3 regions of the Paenibacillus sp. NPDC056579 genome follow, and region 1 is predicted to be linked to each of the others. Evidence: riboswitches for the same ligand, from Rfam matches in the RefSeq annotation. Region 1 holds a riboswitch; each other region holds the start of a gene.
What was found. Region 1 has a riboswitch for cobalamin ahead of nrdI (class Ib ribonucleoside-diphosphate reductase assembly flavoprotein NrdI). Riboswitches for the same ligand answer to the same signal wherever they lie in the genome.
Positions count from the first base shown of each region.

Region 2: linked by a shared signal. The riboswitch ahead of ACFQ88_RS01180 (energy-coupling factor ABC transporter permease) and the one ahead of nrdI (class Ib ribonucleoside-diphosphate reductase assembly flavoprotein NrdI) in region 1 are both predicted to bind cobalamin.
Region 3: linked by a shared signal. The riboswitch ahead of cobJ (precorrin-3B C(17)-methyltransferase) and the one ahead of nrdI (class Ib ribonucleoside-diphosphate reductase assembly flavoprotein NrdI) in region 1 are both predicted to bind cobalamin.

Region 1 covers NZ_JBHTVD010000004.1:387,532-393,297, reverse strand. Annotated here, with positions in the region: gene nrdE (class 1b ribonucleoside-diphosphate reductase subunit alpha) at 1-2,076, opposite strand, end outside; gene nrdI (class Ib ribonucleoside-diphosphate reductase assembly flavoprotein NrdI) at 2,063-2,422, opposite strand; cobalamin riboswitch at 2,562-2,765, opposite strand; gene ACFQ88_RS18630 (glycosyltransferase family 2 protein) at 3,067-3,825, opposite strand; gene ACFQ88_RS18625 (ABC transporter ATP-binding protein) at 4,781-5,766, opposite strand, start outside.
Region 2 covers NZ_JBHTVD010000001.1:223,288-229,053, forward strand. Annotated here, with positions in the region: gene ACFQ88_RS01165 (alpha/beta-type small acid-soluble spore protein) at 1-192, opposite strand, end outside; gene ACFQ88_RS01170 (hypothetical protein) at 432-737, shown strand; gene ACFQ88_RS01175 (thioredoxin domain-containing protein) at 996-3,077, shown strand; cobalamin riboswitch at 3,149-3,342, shown strand; gene ACFQ88_RS01180 (energy-coupling factor ABC transporter permease) at 3,481-4,251, shown strand; gene ACFQ88_RS01185 (energy-coupling factor ABC transporter substrate-binding protein) at 4,248-4,532, shown strand; gene cbiQ (cobalt ECF transporter T component CbiQ) at 4,532-5,323, shown strand; gene ACFQ88_RS01195 (energy-coupling factor ABC transporter ATP-binding protein) at 5,334-5,766, shown strand, end outside.
Region 3 covers NZ_JBHTVD010000005.1:428,027-433,792, reverse strand. Annotated here, with positions in the region: gene ACFQ88_RS21630 (sirohydrochlorin chelatase) at 1-1,098, opposite strand, end outside; gene cobJ (precorrin-3B C(17)-methyltransferase) at 1,131-3,035, opposite strand; cobalamin riboswitch at 3,282-3,487, opposite strand; gene ACFQ88_RS21620 (helix-turn-helix domain-containing protein) at 3,694-4,062, shown strand; gene ACFQ88_RS21615 (hypothetical protein) at 4,087-4,281, opposite strand; gene ACFQ88_RS21610 (NAD-dependent epimerase/dehydratase family protein) at 4,505-5,533, opposite strand.

The sequences.
Region 1 (5,766 bases):
ACAACTGATGCACTCTTCAACGGAAAGATGGTTAGTCCGAGTGTAATAAAGAGATTTCAGTCCTTTTTTCGCTGCATAAATATAGTATCTCGCAAGCTGTCTCGTCGTTACATCGCTATTCACGTGCAGGACGGTGGATATTCCTTGGTCCACGTGCGCTTGAATTTCAGCAATTAAATCCAACACTTTGAATTGATCCATTTGATAGGCCGATTTATAGAAGAAGTAGTTATCTCTGCTCAAATACGGCATCGGATAGTACGTAGTCGAATTCGCATAAGTCCGCGTTTCGATCTGCTCCACTATCGGCATAACGCTTGATGTTGCATTCTGAATATACGAAATGCTCTGTGTTGGTGCAATAGCAAGGCGATAAGCATGATATAGTCCATGGGTTTGTACGGCGTGCTTCAAGTTCGCCCAATCCAATGGAGACGGAACCGTCATATCCTTGAACAGGCTTTTTACCTTATTGGTGACGGGTCTATAATCCGTTTCTAAATAGCGATCAAAGTAGCTCCCGTTCGCATAGTCCGAAAGCTCGAATCCGGCGAACGTAACGCCGCGCTCTTTGGCAATCTCCATGCTTTGCTCCAAAGAGTAATAATTCATCATCATGAAGAAGGTCCGTGCAAAATCTTTGGCTTCTTCACTTTCATAGGAGATTTTATTTTTGGCCAGGTAGCCGTGCAGATTCATGGCGCCAAGCCCGACCGAATGCATCTCTTTGTTCGCTCTGGCAACGCCGGGAGCATTGGCGACGGTAGTCATATCGCTGACCGCTGTCAAGGCGATAATCCCTTCTTTGACGGATTCCTTCACCTTGCCGAGCTCCATCACGTTGACGATGTTCAAGGAAGCAAGATTGCAGCTTATATCGCGCCGAATCACATCCGCTTGACCGTAATCGGCGATTTTCGAAGTCTCCTGCAGCTGGAAAATTTCCGTGCAAAGGTTCGACATTTTAATCGCACCCAGCTGCTTCAAAGGGTGAGCGCGGTTCGCATTGCTTTTATTCATAATGTAAGGATAGCCCGATTCAAGCTGAATCATTGAGATCTTGATCATCATGTCGCGCGCGCTCATAACGACCTGCTTACGCACACGCTCGTCGGCCAGCAGCTGATCGTACATCACGTCAAGATCCATATCATCCAGATGCATTCCATACGCTTTATAAACGGAATAAGGAGCAAAAACATGCAGCGGTTTGTTTTCCTCCGCCAGCTGATAAAACTTGTTAGGTATGATCAGCCCGATCGATAACGTTTTGAGACGTGTTTTTTCATCGGCATTGATTTTCTTACTGTCCAGCAGCTCCATAATATCCCATCCGAAGATGTTGTAATAGGCTGCACCCGACCCTCTGCGCTGGCCCATTTGATCGGCATAGGAGAATGCATCTTCCATCAGCTTGAGCACCGGCATAATGCCTTTGGCCGCGCCTTCCACGTCCTTGATCGGTTCTCCGCGGCCGCGCAGCTTGGACAGGTTGACCGCTACACCGCCGCCGATTTTGGACAGCTGCATGCAGGTACCGAGAACATAGTTGATCGAATTCAGGGAATCGTCCATTTCAAGCAAGAAGCACGAAACCATCTCTCCGCGACGGCTCTTACCCGCATTCAAGAACGTCGGAGTCGCCGGCTGTACACGCTGATCCATCATCGCAGTAGTCAGCATTCTAGCCGTATTCATATCTCCGCGAGCCAGATGCAAGGCTACAATTGCAACTCTGTCTGGATAGTGCTCCAAGTAGAGCGCGCGGTCATTACTCTTCACTGCGTAATCGGTATAAAACTTGGATGCCGCCATATAGGAAGGAAACTCGAAGCGATAGCTATGGGCGATTGCGTAAATTTCCTCAACGTCAGCCTGAGAATATTGCTGATATACGTCCTCGTAATAATCGTTATCTATCATATAGCGCACTTTCGTGGTCGTATCGGCGAAATGGACGCTCTTGCTATGTACTTCCTCTATAAATGCCTTAACAGCTTCCTTATCTTTATCCAATTGAAAAAAGCCGTCCGGATCTCTTTGCAGCAACAAATTGTTCAATTCAATATGCAGCAACCAAATGCACCTCCTGTTTAAACCTCTCCACATCTTGTTTCGTTCCTGAAAGCTCAAACTTGCTTAATACCGGAACCTTATATAATTTGGCGATCAGATCGGCGCTTCGGGCAAACCCTTCGCCCCAATTCCGATTTCCGCTGGCCGAAACACCTATCAGATTCGCATGGTTCTTCTGAAGAAAGGACAGCACCTTCTGAGGGACTTGACCGAAGCCCGTAGTATAGGTGATGAGAATGAACGGTTCATCCACCTTCATCATTTCCTCAATTTGAACCACCCGCATATTCAGCTTCTCCACAAAACGGCGCACATTTCCCGTCTTGGAATCGTAAGCGATCAACATGTCTTCCTTCCCCTTCCTTGTCCCTGACAAAGCAGACATAAAAAAGCGCGTTCGGCTAACGGGGACGAATGCGCTGAAATGAGCATGCAAAGAAACATACTTCATTAAAGACGTAACGGACACCTTCCTGTTCTCCGCAGGCCGTGTCAATGAGCAGGCAGGTCTCCTGGCTAGAGAGTCATCGTGATCGATCCGCCTTCCCAGCCTGTTCAACCAAGCCAGTGGCATACAAGACCGATTCTCCTCTCTTACAGTGGCGGGACCGCGCCGGTTTCTCACCGGTCTTCCCTATTAAGCTTTCTCGTAGTGTTTCACGAAAAGCACCTGTCACAACAATATATAGTTGGTATTTAATAATTTATATCAATATATGGTGCTTGTCAATGGATAGGAGAGCCCTATTTTTAATATACTCATAGACTTCAGCCCACTGCCGTCCATCCCTGTTCGTACTTATTTCGTGCCATTCAATACAGCTGCAGGCGGCTTATTAATGACAAAAAAGGACGGCGCATGCGGCGCCGCCTCCTTTTTGCTCGATTTGTAATTCCTAGCGATATGACCCTAAGTTCCCCCACTAAATCCTGTTCTGCCAAATGCCTTGTACAAATCTTCGAGTCACTTCGGAACCTGGAACCTCCAGCCTACAAAAAAATCCAACGCATATCGTCACGATTGCGCAAATCTTCTGCTTTGGCCGCGGTTTCGTAATACACCCTTTCCAATTCAGGCCTGTCGACAAAATGCTGGGCTCCCCATCCCTTATCCTTGTCGCTTTGCGGAATCCTTGTCTGTATAAACAGCTTGCGTCGGATCATTTCCTCGTTCCATGGACTAAATCTGAAATGGAGCATGTATGCACCTGGTATATAGGATTCGCTCGGATGGAATGATTGATGTCGGCCGGGTCCATAAGCGCCATCAGGATATTGGTGAATAAATCGATCCCTGAAAATATTTTCATATCGATATATGCCGTGAAATCTTTGCTTAACTAGAGGCGCATCCGGACTGGGATCAGAATATACACCCCATGGGTCTGCCATTGTAACGCCTGTTGTTCTATATATGAATTGGCCTTGTTGATTCAATTGATGCAGGAAAGCATACTTATGCTGAATGCATAGGAATTCGGTTGTATTCAAAACCATTTTCCAGCCCGTGAACTCACGCTCGAATTCCATAACCTCCTGATCGCAGGCGGCTATATCAAAAACGGGGTTTCGGGATCTTCGTATCTCCCAATTCGGTGCCAGTTGGCGGATCAGCATATTGGAATTATCCGTCGAACCGTAATCGATCATGACACCGTGATCGAACAATGGATAATGATGCTTTAGCCACCATTGAAGCATGTACGCTTCATTGTAATAATGACAAAAGACGATCATATTGGATTGCATAAGATAACCCCCCGCTCTATAATGTTTCCTCTCTTTTAATATATTCCTGCGATTGCCGGGGGCGTGGGTGAATTTTCTGGTATTAAAAAATATTGTTACTATACAAGACGTCCTTCAACAGGCAGAAACTCACAGGTGTTATTCATTTCCCATCATGATTGTGTATAACTCGACCTGCTCAGCTCTGAGACGTATTGTGGCTTAAGTAAGGCAATAGCTGTCAAACATTTCTCATCATCTTGCCCTTACACATCTTTCTCAGAGCTTCTTATTGTAAGTATTTTTTTATACAAATCGCTAATATTTTCGGATTCTTTTTCGGGTAGCTATCACTTTTCGTGCTTAGGATAAAAATCTCTAAATAAATGCTCCCATTCGTTCATAAAGTCACTTTGAAAAGCTCTATTGTAATAGTTAACATGTAGATTCCAGAATTCCATTGAACTACAATAAAACTTCCCCAGAATGAATGATGGATAATTATGTGCAGAACTTGCCATGATCCTTGTCTTTTCTTCCTCCCTCTGATCAATTACATTTATTAACTTCTCTACTATGTACTTGATCGGTTCAATACTCATATAAATCCTTTCCATTCTTCCAGCTCGATCAAACAAGCTAAGTTTCCTTAATGTTGCGATAATTCTATCTTTATAGACGTGGTCTTCAATTACTTTTATGTCATTTATTAATTTGTTAATTGAACGATAATTAATTACCAAGCCTCTATGTAACCAAGATCTATACTTATGTCCTTTTCTAACATTATTACCACCCCCTTTTATTTATTCGTATCCGGAATACCCGCACAACGAGAACATATATTCTATTTTTACCATAAAATGCACCAATTGTACATTATTGGTTTGTTCTTATGAAATTGCGCCAAACCAACAAAAATGACCCCTATCCCATAATAAACAGGGTAAGGAGCCATTATTCGATGGTTCACAAATTAATATGCTTTCGCGGTACGCTCCGTTTCCTCCTCATTCGGTGACTCTTCCCCCTGCCATAATAGCTGCATCTCCGTACATGTCGCCAGCAGCTCGGACAATGTACCCTCGGCCTCGACCCTGCCGTTCTTCATCACAATAATATGATCCGCGCGTGCTAGTGCCGCTCTGCGGTGAGACACTGCGATACACGTCACATCCTGTTCTTTAAACAGTCGTTCCCACAGCAGCTTCTCGGTTTCTACGTCAAGCGCGCTGGATAAATCGTCGAAGAGCAACAGATCCGACTGCGTCAGCATCATTCTGGCCGTAGCTGCGCGCTGGATTTGTCCTCCGGACAGCATCACGCCCCGTGGACCAACCATGGTATCAAGCCCGTGTTCGAGCTGCTTCACATCTTGCTCCATCACTGCTAACCGAACTGAATAATCAAGCATATCTGGAGTTACATTGCTGCCTTGGGTGATGTTCTCGCGGAGCGGGTCGCTGAACAAGCGCGGCACCTGCGGTGTATATGCCGCTCTCGGCGGGATAAGGAATGTCGCCGGATCCTCTATCTGCATCCCATTCCATGTGACTTTTCCATCCGTTTTGGGGAGAAGTCCTAGCAGCGTCCGAACCAAGGTCGATTTTCCAGAGCCAATTCTGCCCGTAATGACCAGAAATTTGCCGCGCTCCAAATCGAAGCTGACGTCAGAGATTCCATTATGAGAATTCGGGTATCGATAGGAGAGCCCTTCCACCTCCAGCCGCTGCAAGGGTTCAAACGTGCTCTTGTCATAAACCGGCACATCGGGCGGCGAATGGTCCAGATAAATCGCATTGTGCTCGACTATGCTGTCTTCCTGGCCTGGACGAAACAGCACCCGCATCCGGTCGATTGCAACTCTCAGCTTGTTGTGCTGGAACACCATGTAGCCGAACAACGAGATGCTTGATCCGAACGAACCGACATACATCGTAAAAAGCGCAAAGTCCCCGACCG
Region 2 (5,766 bases), on a different contig from region 1:
AAGCTGCTGTTCAGCAATTTGGACTAGGCGACGAGTAATGTTTCCACCAATTGCACCTGCATCGCGTGTTGCGAGGTTGCCGTTGTAACCAGTTGGAGATAGCTGAATACCTAATTCTTGGGCTACTTCATACTTCAGTTGATTCAATGCTGACTGAGCTTGTTGTACTACTAAAGAATTGTTGTTTGCCATTGGTAATCACTCCTTTTTTATTGGTGTAACTGTATTATGTGAAGGAAGTAATTAGATATACGCAACAACGATTTGGTAAATAAATCCGGTTACTAAATTACATAGACTTGGAGTTTGACCGCCTCTTAGCTTTCGCTAAGAGGCACTTTTTTGTAACAGGATGGTTTACTTTTATTGGAATAAGCAGCAGTAAAGCACACAAAATAATACCAAAATTATGGAAAGGGGGAGTAAGTGACATGGAGCTAAGCATTCCAGCGGATGTGAACGAAAATGTTAAGGTCAACTACGATACGTTACGACATATTTTTCATAATTGTGCTGATATCGTATTTAGATCGTTAAAACTTACGGATCAAATTGAGATTCTATTCGTTTATATAGAAGAGCTGACAGACTCGAATAAATTGGAACAGATTATTTCGACTTGTATGATTAGCCGTGATTTTGATCGACTGACACAATCCTTGATTGGCGTCATTACGGCAGTCTGGGTTATTGCGACGTTCGGAACCAATATCGGATCCACCTTAATCTTTCCGTAATTTAGTATGGTCCGATTTATAAATTATTTAGGATTTATTCAAAACATGGATGTCTGGATTATGTTCATTTGGATATTTAGCGTATTCGTAAAGCTAGCCATTTACTTGTTCATCAACCATAGACAGGCTATAGAAGAAGCAGCGGTAATCAAACCTATACAGGATGCTAAACCTGTGCCTTTATTGCATGGGTTTTTCCTTTTAGCTGATTATGTTAAACTCGATACATAAAATCCAGCTGCCAAAGAGGTGATTCCTATAACCACACACAACACCACCAACAGATTAGCCAACGAAAAGTCTCCCTACCTGCTCCAGCACGCCTACAACCCGGTCGATTGGTTCCCTTGGTCCGAAGAGGCATTTGACATAGCCAAACGCGATAACAAGCCTATCTTCCTATCTATCGGCTACTCCACCTGCCATTGGTGTCACGTCATGGAAAGAGAGTCCTTCGAGGACGAAGAAGTAGCCGGGCTGCTGAATCGGGACTACATATCGATCAAGGTCGACCGGGAGGAACGGCCGGATGTCGACCACATTTACATGACTGTATGTCAAGCTCTGACCGGACAAGGGGGATGGCCGCTTACGATCGTCATGACTCCGGACAAAAAACCGTTTTTTGCCGGGACGTATTTTCCGAAGCACAAACGATATGGCCGTCATGGCTTAATGGATTTGTTGACACAGCTTGGCAGCTTGTGGAGAAACAATCCGGACAAGGTGCTCGAGACTGGCGAGCAGATCGTACAGGAAGTGGAAAAAAGCATGCTGGCCAATCTCAATGGGTCTATCTCCGCCGAGACGCTGGATCAAGCATTTGAGATTTATGAGCAAAGGTTCGATCCGGAATACGGCGGATTCGGGAACAAGCCCAAATTTCCGACCTCGCACAATCTCTCCTTCCTGATGCGGTATTATCAAAGGTCGGGAAACGAGAAGGCACTGCAGATGGTGGAGAAAACATTGGATTCCATGCATCGCGGCGGCATGTATGATCATGTCGGATACGGCTTCTCCCGATACTCGGTGGATGAGAAGTGGCTTGTGCCGCATTTCGAGAAAATGCTGTACGATAATGCGCTGCTCGCGTGGACTTACATCGAAGCTTACCAATTGACCGGCAAAAAGAAATATGCCGAAGTGGCGGAGCAGATTTTCGCTTATGTGCTGCAGGATATGACCGATTCGGATGGGGGCTTTTATTCGGCGGAGGATGCCGATTCCGAAGGCGAGGAAGGCAAGTTTTATGTCTGGTCCCCGAAGGAAATCGTTGAAGCTTTGGGGGATGAGGACGGGGAATGGTACTGCGATTTATTCGATATTACCGATACTGGCAATTTTGAAGGACGCGGCATCCCTAACTTGATCCATCAGGATTTGGAGACGGCGGCGAGCCGCAAAGGATTAGCGCTCCACGAGCTAAAGGAGCGTGTCGAGCGCTGCAGGCAGCAGCTGTTCGCTGCACGAGAGAAACGGATTCATCCAGGCAAGGATGATAAAATATTGACCTCATGGAACGGTCTGATGATTATGGCATTGGCGAAAGCATCCAAGGCTCTGGGCAACGAATCGTATTTGCAGGCTGCCGCCAAAGCGGCCCAATTTATTACGATCAACTTGCGAAGAGAAGACGGACGCTTGCTAGCCCGTTATCGCGATGGAGAAGCGGCGTATCCAGGTTATGTGGATGACTATGCTTTTCTGGTATGGGGGCTGATCGAGCTGTACGAAGCGGCCTTCGACATCCGTTATTTGAAGCTGGCTGTTGAACTGAACGCCCAGATGATCGACCTGTTTTGGGATGAGGAGCGGGGAGGGCTGTATTTCTACGGGAATGACGGCGAGCAGCTTATCTCCAGAAATAAGGAAATTTATGACGGTGCATTGCCTTCAGGCAACTCGGTTGCCGCTATGAACTTATTGAAGCTGTCCAAGCTGACATACGATGCCAAGCTGTCGCGGATTGCCGATACGCAGCTGGAGGCGTTCGCAGGCTCTATTGAGCGCTATCCGGCAGGCCACTCGATGTTTCTGATCGCCTTGGATTTTGCCTACGGCCCGACAAGCGAAATCGTTATAGCTGGCCGCAAAGGGTCGGATGAGATTGCCGAAATGCTCGAGGAAGTGAGAAGCGGTTTTCGCCCCAACGCTATTACCGTATTCGTGCCCGATGGTGCCGAAGGCGAAGAAGTCGGGCGGCTGATTCCGCTGGTTCAGGATAAAAGAGCCATAGGCGGACGGGCAACGGCATATGTGTGTAGAGATTTCGCCTGCCAATCGCCTACGACGGATTTAGAGGAGCTTATAGAGCTGCTCCAGCCGGAACAGGATTGATCGGAATTTTTTCGGATAAAGAAGGAATTTGAGTCTCAGCGACGAATATGGATTATTCGGCTTCAATACAACTACATACGAAAACGTCAGGTGCCTTTGTGAAGACAAAGGGTAACAGGGAATCGGGTGCAAATCCCGAGCGGTCCCGCCACTGTATACGGGGAGTTTCTTTCAATACGTCACTCGAGCTGCCACGCAATTTGGGGAAGGCGAAAGAATACATCGATCCGTGAGCCAGGAGACCTACCTGATGTGATGCACCATATTGCCTTCGAGGAAAGGAGAGGTGTACGAACGATGAAGCGACAACGCCTTTTTTGTTTGTCGTCTATTGACACGTACCCATGACCAATCCGACACGGATTGGTTTTTTTGTTTGAACAAAGGTAGGAGGGGTATAAAAATGAAACGCAAGAAAACATGGGTGAGCACGTTGCTCCTGGTCGCAGGCTTTGTGCTGTATTTGTCGGTCAATGAACCGCAATCCGCTTACGCAATGCACATTATGGAAGGGTTTCTTCCTTTAGGGTGGGCGATTTTTTGGTGGGTATTATTTATTCCATTTTTTATTACGGGGCTTCGCTCGCTGATTCGCATTACGAAAGAAACTCCGGAGCTTAAGATGATGCTCGGATTGGCCGGTGCCTTCACGTTCGTGCTGTCCGCTCTGAAGCTGCCTTCGGTAACGGGAAGCAGCTCGCATCCGACCGGTACCGGTCTTGGAGCGGTCATGTTCGGCCCGCTGCCTATGAGTGTGCTGGGGTCCATAGTACTGCTGTTTCAAGCGCTGCTCTTGGCTCACGGCGGTTTGACGACGCTCGGCGCCAACGCTTTTTCCATGGCGGTTGCGGGACCGATGGTAGGTTACGCCGTGTACCGTTGGATGATGGGGGCGACCGGAAAGCAGAAGCTATCCATCTTTATGGCGGCGGCGATGGCTGACCTCTCCACGTATGTTATGACATCCGTTCAATTGTCGTTGGCGTTTCCGGCGGAACAAGGCGGTATAGCGGCTTCGTTTATCAAGTTTGGCGGTATATTTGCTATTACTCAAATTCCGCTTGCTATCAGTGAAGGACTGCTGACCGTTCTGATCTGGAACTGGCTCCAGTCTTACAATTCCAATGAATTGTCCGTATTGCAGCGCAAAATGAAAGGGGCACGCGAACAATGACAACAACGACTAAAAATATATTGCTGCTGACGGGCGTCATCTTGCTCGCCGCCATTCCTCTATTGTTCGTCAACGGCGAATTCGGAGGAGCGGACGGAGCTGCGGAGGAAATGATCAAGGAACTGCATCCTGCTTACGAGCCGTGGTTCTCGTCGCTGCTCGAGCCGCCTCCGGAGACGGAGAGCATGCTGTTCGCGCTGCAAGCCGCATTGGGGGCAGGCTTTATCGGATACACGATAGGCTTATTCAAGGGAAGGGCCTCCAAGTCGAAGTCCCAATGATGAAGACCATCGATCGTTTATCTTATGGCAATAAGCTGCGGGCCGTTTCTCCCATGTGGAAGTGCGGCTTCGCAGCTCTTCTTCTGCTTATTGCTTATGTGGCGCATCCGTGGATTCAGCTGCTTATTTTCCTGTGGATGCTGATTTGGCTTATTGGCTATGCGGCCATTCCCGCCAAGCAGGTGGCTTTGATGCTGGGCGCTTCTTGCCTGTTTTTCATCGGAAGCTTGCCGGCTTTGATAATAGAAGTACGGAACATGGATTTCGGTCATGAAATGGCTCACGGTATCGTATTATTTTCGTTATCCCACTGGACAATCTATATGAATTTGACGAGCCTGATGAGTGCGGGGCAGCTGCTGATCCGCATTATGGCCTGCGTGTCAGCAAGCTTTTTCGTCATTCTTACGACGCCGATGTCCGAGCTATTCCAGGTCATGAAGGTACTAAGAGTGCCGACTCTGGTCCTGGAAATCATGATGATTACCTACCGGTTCCTATTCTTGCTGTCCGATACGGCTCATGATATGTATACAGCGCAGCAATCGCGGGGCGGCCAGTCCGGCTTCGCAGGCAAAATCCGTGATACCGCGACGCTTATAGCCCGGCTGTTTGTCAAAACAATGCAAAGGTACCAAGGACTCACGAATGGTTTGATTTCGAGAGGCTTTACAGACGAGCTCCGGCTGCCTCCTTATGTAAAAAAGGCTGTTCCTGAGCGGTACAAGGTGGAAGCCTGTATGGGAGTAGCAGTATTAGTCATATTGGAGTGCTGGATTCGATGGGGGTGAAGGGGAAACGATGAAGCGAGAATCCATACAACTTGAATCGATGTTACCTGCGATACAATCGCAAGATGTGGTTTACAGCTATCCGGGAACGAGTGTGCATGCGCTTCGGCAGCTGAATATAGCCATACCAACGGGGAAGAAAACCGCGATCTGCGGGCATAACGGATCGGGAAAATCGACGCTCTTCCTGCAAGCTATCGGCATTCATCGTCCGGATGAAGGAACGATGCTCCGGCGGGGCGAACCTTTGTCCTATGACCGCCATTCGTTAAAAACGTTGCGGCAGCAGGTAGGACTCGTATTCCAGGATCCGGAGCAGCAGCTGATCCTTACTACGCCGCGTGAAGATATCTCTTACGGCTTGCGCAATGCCGGAGTGCCCGAGCAGCAATTGCAGGAACGAACCGCACAGATGCTCATGACGATGGGGCTGGAGGAGCTGG
Region 3 (5,766 bases), on a different contig from region 1:
CGCTGCTTTATCGTCCGTAGGCACCGCCACGCGCTCATGCTTATGATCGTCATGGCCATGATCGTGGTGCCCGTGGTCATGATCATGTCCGTGATGATGATCATGGTCATGGTGGTGGTGATCATGATCATGATGGTGATTGTGGTCATGGTCGTGATCATCATGTCCATGATGATGATCGTGATCATGGTGATGATGGTCGTGGTCGTGATGGTGGTGATCATGTCCATGATGGTGGTCGTGGTCATGGTGGTGGTGATGGTCGATATGCTCCATCGCAGCCAACCGGTATTGGCACATATCGCAGTTCATTTTCGTTTCGCCCTGCACGGCCTCCAGCGCTCGTTCGCGCAGGATGTGGCGCAAATTCGGATGAAACCCGAAATAATCGGCCAGCACAAATTGATGCTCAGGATATTTTTCCTTGAATTGCTCGAGCATTTGCTCCATCCGTTTGATCAGTACGCCCGTAAACAGGAAATAGGGCAATATTACGACTCTGCGCGCGCCCAGCTTCAAGCACCGCTCGATTCCCTCATCCACAAGCGGGGCGGTAACGCCGATAAAGGCCGTCTCGACCCACTTCACCTTCATCTTTTCCCAGAATAGACGCGAAATCTTGAACAAATCGCTGTTCGCGTCGGCATCGCTGCTGCCCCGTCCGACGACAAGGACGGCGGTATGCTCGAGTTCCGGCTCCAGCTCAGTACCTGTCGTCGGCTCCAGTCCGTTGGCTGCTCCGGCCGTTTCCAGCCTAGAGGCGAGAATGTCCAGCACCTGCTCGTGAACTCCGATCGGTCTGCCGTATTTGAAACGAACCGAAGGATATTTCTCCTTGGCCTCGTCAATGGCGGCCGGAATATGAATTTTGGCATGTCCTGCGGAAAATAACGTAATAGGAACAACAGCAACCTCCGTCGCCCCTTTCCTCACACAGCTTTCGATGCCCTGCGCAATGGTAGGCGATTCGAATTCGAGAAAACAGGTCTCCACCAACGGCTGCTCCAGCTCGGCCGCAATCGTACGGACAAACTCGCGGACCTCCTCGTTGCCCTCTGCATCCTTACTGCCGTGGCCTACAAACAATACTGCATTCATCTATATAACCTCCCATGAACAATCGCTTTTCTTTAATCACCGCAAACCGCATTTTCTATTGTAAAAGCAGGCATATCCTGATGCCTGTAGCCTTCGATTTCCTTCACCCGTTTGAAAAACTTATGGAACCTCTCGTTCGGATGTCCATTGGTTATGTAACGCGCCACAATGTTCTCTATAGTTTCAATAAGCCGTTCAGGCTCGATCCCTTCGGCTACCGGCTGGCCCGAATGGGCGTTGCGCCCAATCGTTTTACCGCCCAGGAACAAGTCGAACTTCTCCTTGCGATACACGATGCCGATATCCTCCTGAACGGCTCCGTAGCATGCCATGCCGCAGCCGTTCAAGCCGATCCGCAGCTCCTTCGGCACCTTCATGCCGCCAAGCCGCTTGTTCAGCTCCTCGGCGTATGGAATGGCGTCGCCCTTTTCACCGTTGCAAAAATCGCAAGCCTTCACCTGCGCCACATCGCCAATCGGCGACAAAAGAAAGCCCTCCTGCCGGAGCTTCGAAGTAATTTCGTCCGGATTGTCCGTAGGAACGCGAACAATCATTTGATGATGAGGCGTATATTCCATCGTCCCGTTGTCGCCTACGACATCGGCCAAGGCCAGCATCTGCCGTGCCGTAAATTTCTTCTCGGCTACGCCGGGACTAACCGCCAGCTCAAAGATCGACTGCTGGCGGAACAGCACCCCGGCCGGCGGCGCGCTATAGCTGTCCGCCGTCTCTACGCCACGGCTGCGGTCCGACAGCCGCAGCGCCTCCATCGCCAGCGACAGCGGGCTCGCCGCTCCGCCTCGCTCTGCCTCTCGCACCGCGCTTGTCGCTATCACCGCTCCGCCTCGCTCTGCTTCACGCACCGCGCTCGGCGCTATCGCCGCTCCCCCTCGCTCTGCCTCACGCACCGCGCTCGCCGCTATCACCGCTCCGCCTCGCTCTGCTTCACGCACCGCGCTCGCCGCAATCGCCGCTCCGCCTCGCTCTGCCTCGCGCACCGCGCTCGCCGCTGCCGCCGCTCCACCATGGTCTGCTTCACGCACTGCGCTCGGCGCGAAACCGTCCGGCTCCTCTTCGTCCCAATCGTCCTCATCGTCGCCGGCTTCCCACTGGCGCAGCGCCCAAGGCTCTGCCGCCTCCTGCAGCCGCTGGTGAGGCTTAAGCGGCTGTACCTCCGCTCCCAGCGTATATTTGCGCTGGTACCCGCGCGGAGTAATCATCAAGCCGTCGTAGACCGTCGTCGATGCATTTCCGATAATGACCGTCGTCAGCATGCCGATATCGTGGTCAAGCATATCGCGCAGGTTCGTCAGAACCACATGCTGCCTGTCGCGATAAGCGCTCTTCACGATACCGACCGGCGTCTCGGCCGAACGGTACTTCAATAGAATCCGCTGCGTCTCGACGATTTGCCTTGTCCTTCTGCCGCTTCGCGGATTGTACAGGGCGATGACGAAATCCGCCTGCGCCGCCGCCTCGACCCGTCTCGCTATTAGCTCCCAAGGGGTCAGATGGTCGCTTAAGCTGATCGTGCACGCATCGTGCATTACCGGAGCTCCCAGCAGCGATGCCGAAGAGTTGATCGCCGAAATGCCCGGGATAATCTCGACTTCGACGCCGCCTTCCCGCCGCCAGCCCTTCTCCATGAGCACTTCATACACTAGACCGGCCATCCCGTACACGCCGGCATCCCCGCTGGAGATGACGGCGACCTTTTTCCCCGCTTCCGCCTGTCTTACGGCTTCCTGCGCTCTGCTGACCTCCTCCGTCATCCCGGTCCGTACAATCTCCTGATCGGTCAACAGTCCACGGATCAAATCCACGTAAGTGTTATAGCCGATAATAACCTCACTTTCCTCGATCGCTTCGCGCGCGCGTTTCGTTATATGCTCGAAGCTTCCCGGCCCGAAGCCGATGATCAGCAGTTTTCCCGCCATGCTGCACACGTCCTTCCCTATATATTACGGATATATATCCCGTTGCCTTCCCTCTAGCTTCGCTTCCAATCGCTCCGTCCGTCGTCCTTCATACGTTTTTGGAGCAACAAAAAAAGCATCCCCAACAGAATGTGTTAGAAATGCTTTGACAGCCCGGACCTACAATGAAATTAAATGGCACAACAGTGCCATCTCCAAGAACAGGTAAGCCGATCTCTAACACCTCCCTAAATCCGCGTAGGTTAACAGTGTTGTTCGAATAGGCAGGTCTCCTGACTTAGAGCAAAAGCGCCGATCCCCTTCCCGGAACGTATGTTCCAGTGGTATAGCTATCGGCTGCCTGGCCAAAATTGGCGCTCCTTACAGTGGCGGGTCCGTGCCGGTATTGCACCGGTCTTCCCTTTTAAGCAGATAAAGTTCCCCTTATCCGCACCTCATTCGTATCCGTATTTGATTGTCCAGAGCAATCATATCACCCTGAACAAAGATTTGTCTATAACGGTCCGGCAACCATCAATCCCCTGTACTGCTTTCCTTCGACTTTTGGGTCGAAGTTCTTAATTTTTGCCGCAACCCTAGCAAAGAACAGCTTTTCTCACGAACAGTATACCAACCAATAGGTACTTACAAACCGAACCAGCGAAGGTGGAAATTACATATGAAATACGGGCATAGAATTGCTAAACTGCGCAACGACCAACGCTTGACGCAGGAAGATCTCGCCGGCAAGGTAGGCATCACCCGATCCGCACTTTCCCATTACGAGAACAACCGCAGGGAGCCGGATTACGAAACCATTCAGAAGTTCGCCGATTTTTTTCAAGTGACCATCGACTTTTTAATGGGCCGAAGCGACGACAGCAGCCATCCCATAGATAACGATGTACAAGAATTTATCAGTCACCTGGAATTATCGGATGAAGCTCTTATGGAGAGGTTTGTCCTTACCATTGACGGCAGGGAGCTGACGCCGGAGGAATCCCGAAGATTTATTGCATTCATCCGGTATGAGCGTACTTCCAAATAAAAGCGCTTTTTTAGAATCGATACTTTACTTCGAATACTCCATTTTTCCAAGCTCCCATTGAAACATCGGAAACAGTGAAGGCTGCTCCTCTTTATAGGCCTCTTCGACCGGTGAAATAGCAGCTTGCTGAAGGGAGCTCCATGCAGCGAATTTTTCTCTGGGAATTTGGAGCTGATCCAGGATTAAGTCAATTTCGATGCACTTCTTTTGCTCTACCATCGTAAACCCACTCTCCATCTCGTCTCATAAGCGTTCATATCTCAATATTATATAGGAACTTCTCAAAAAATAATGTCACATGCTGGGGGGCGTTCCGCTTAAAGCGCCAATCATTTTGTCGAAACCGTGATTATAAACAAATCTTTATTTATGCAAAAAGCCTTGTCCATCCAAGACAAGGCTTTGATTATGTATAGGCGCTTATCAAAAGGCCGTTCAGTTGTTACGAGGTTACCGTTTTCAACCGCCGAGCCGCCTTTTTTACTCCCATTCTTCGGATCAGGGCGCTTGCCGTCACCATATCGGGCACGACCTCCTGCACGCCGTTCAGCTTATCCATGAACCGGTTATAAATAAAGTCGCCAAGCACCTGGGCCAATCCTTCCTTGAGCTGAATCTGCGGCTTCCATCCCAGCTCTTTCTCAGCCTTTTGTATGGTAACGCATACGTTGGTACTGTCAGCGGGCCGGGCTTGAGCAAATAGGGGCTTTAATTTCTGATTGACAAGCTCATTCATCAGTTCGAACAGCTCCACAATCTGGGTCGATCGTCCCGTACCTATATTATACGTTTCGCCGTCCCCCCTGCTGATCGCCCGGACATTGGCTTCCGCCACATCGGTTACGTATACGAAATCCCGGCTCTGCAGCCCTTTGCCGTAAATGACCGGCCTTTCCCCGTTCACGTACGTTTCCATAAACGCCGAGATGACGCCTCCGCAGCCGAAACGCTTTTGGCGGTAGCCGTAAACGTTCGCATAACGCAATATGGTATAGTTGAGGCCATATAATGCGCCGTACATCCGAATATATTCTTCAGGAGCGAGCTTGGACATTCCTATTCCCGACATCGGAACGCAGGCGGCTGTTTCGTCCGCAGGTACAAGCTCCGTGTTTCCGTATATTTCAGCAGAAGAACCGTAAACCAGCTTCTTGATATTGAATTCCTTGCAGAGGTCAAGCAAATAGATCAGTCCGCGAAGATTAGGGCTAAGCCCCCTGACCATCATCGTTTCATCGAAATCGGTTTTCTCAGCCAAGTGAATACAGTAGTCCGGCTTCTCCAGTTCAAAAATATCCCGCAGCTCCTTGCTCGCCACGTCCACTCTATACAGCTTGCAGCTTTTATCCAGGTACTGCTCTTTGCCCGTACTGAAATTGTCGACTACGATAACTTCCAGTCCCGCTTTCTTCGCGTACTCGACGGTGTGGGACCCAATGAAGCCGGCCCCGCCAGTGACTAGTACTTTCATCCTTATCCCCCCTGCTTGCTTATTGTCTCCAAAAGCATTTTTTGGCCAAGCTCCACTTCAGTCCTATATGTAATCAGATACGATAGTCGAATTGTGATACATTTCGTATCAATAATAATCAAAAAAAGGCTCTAGGTCAAGTAGCCCTACAAAAACGCCGAATAAGCGAGGACTCGGTTCGGGCATTCCGCCTCCAAGCCTACGCTGTTTGTTCTTCCAGGTTCTGTTTCTAT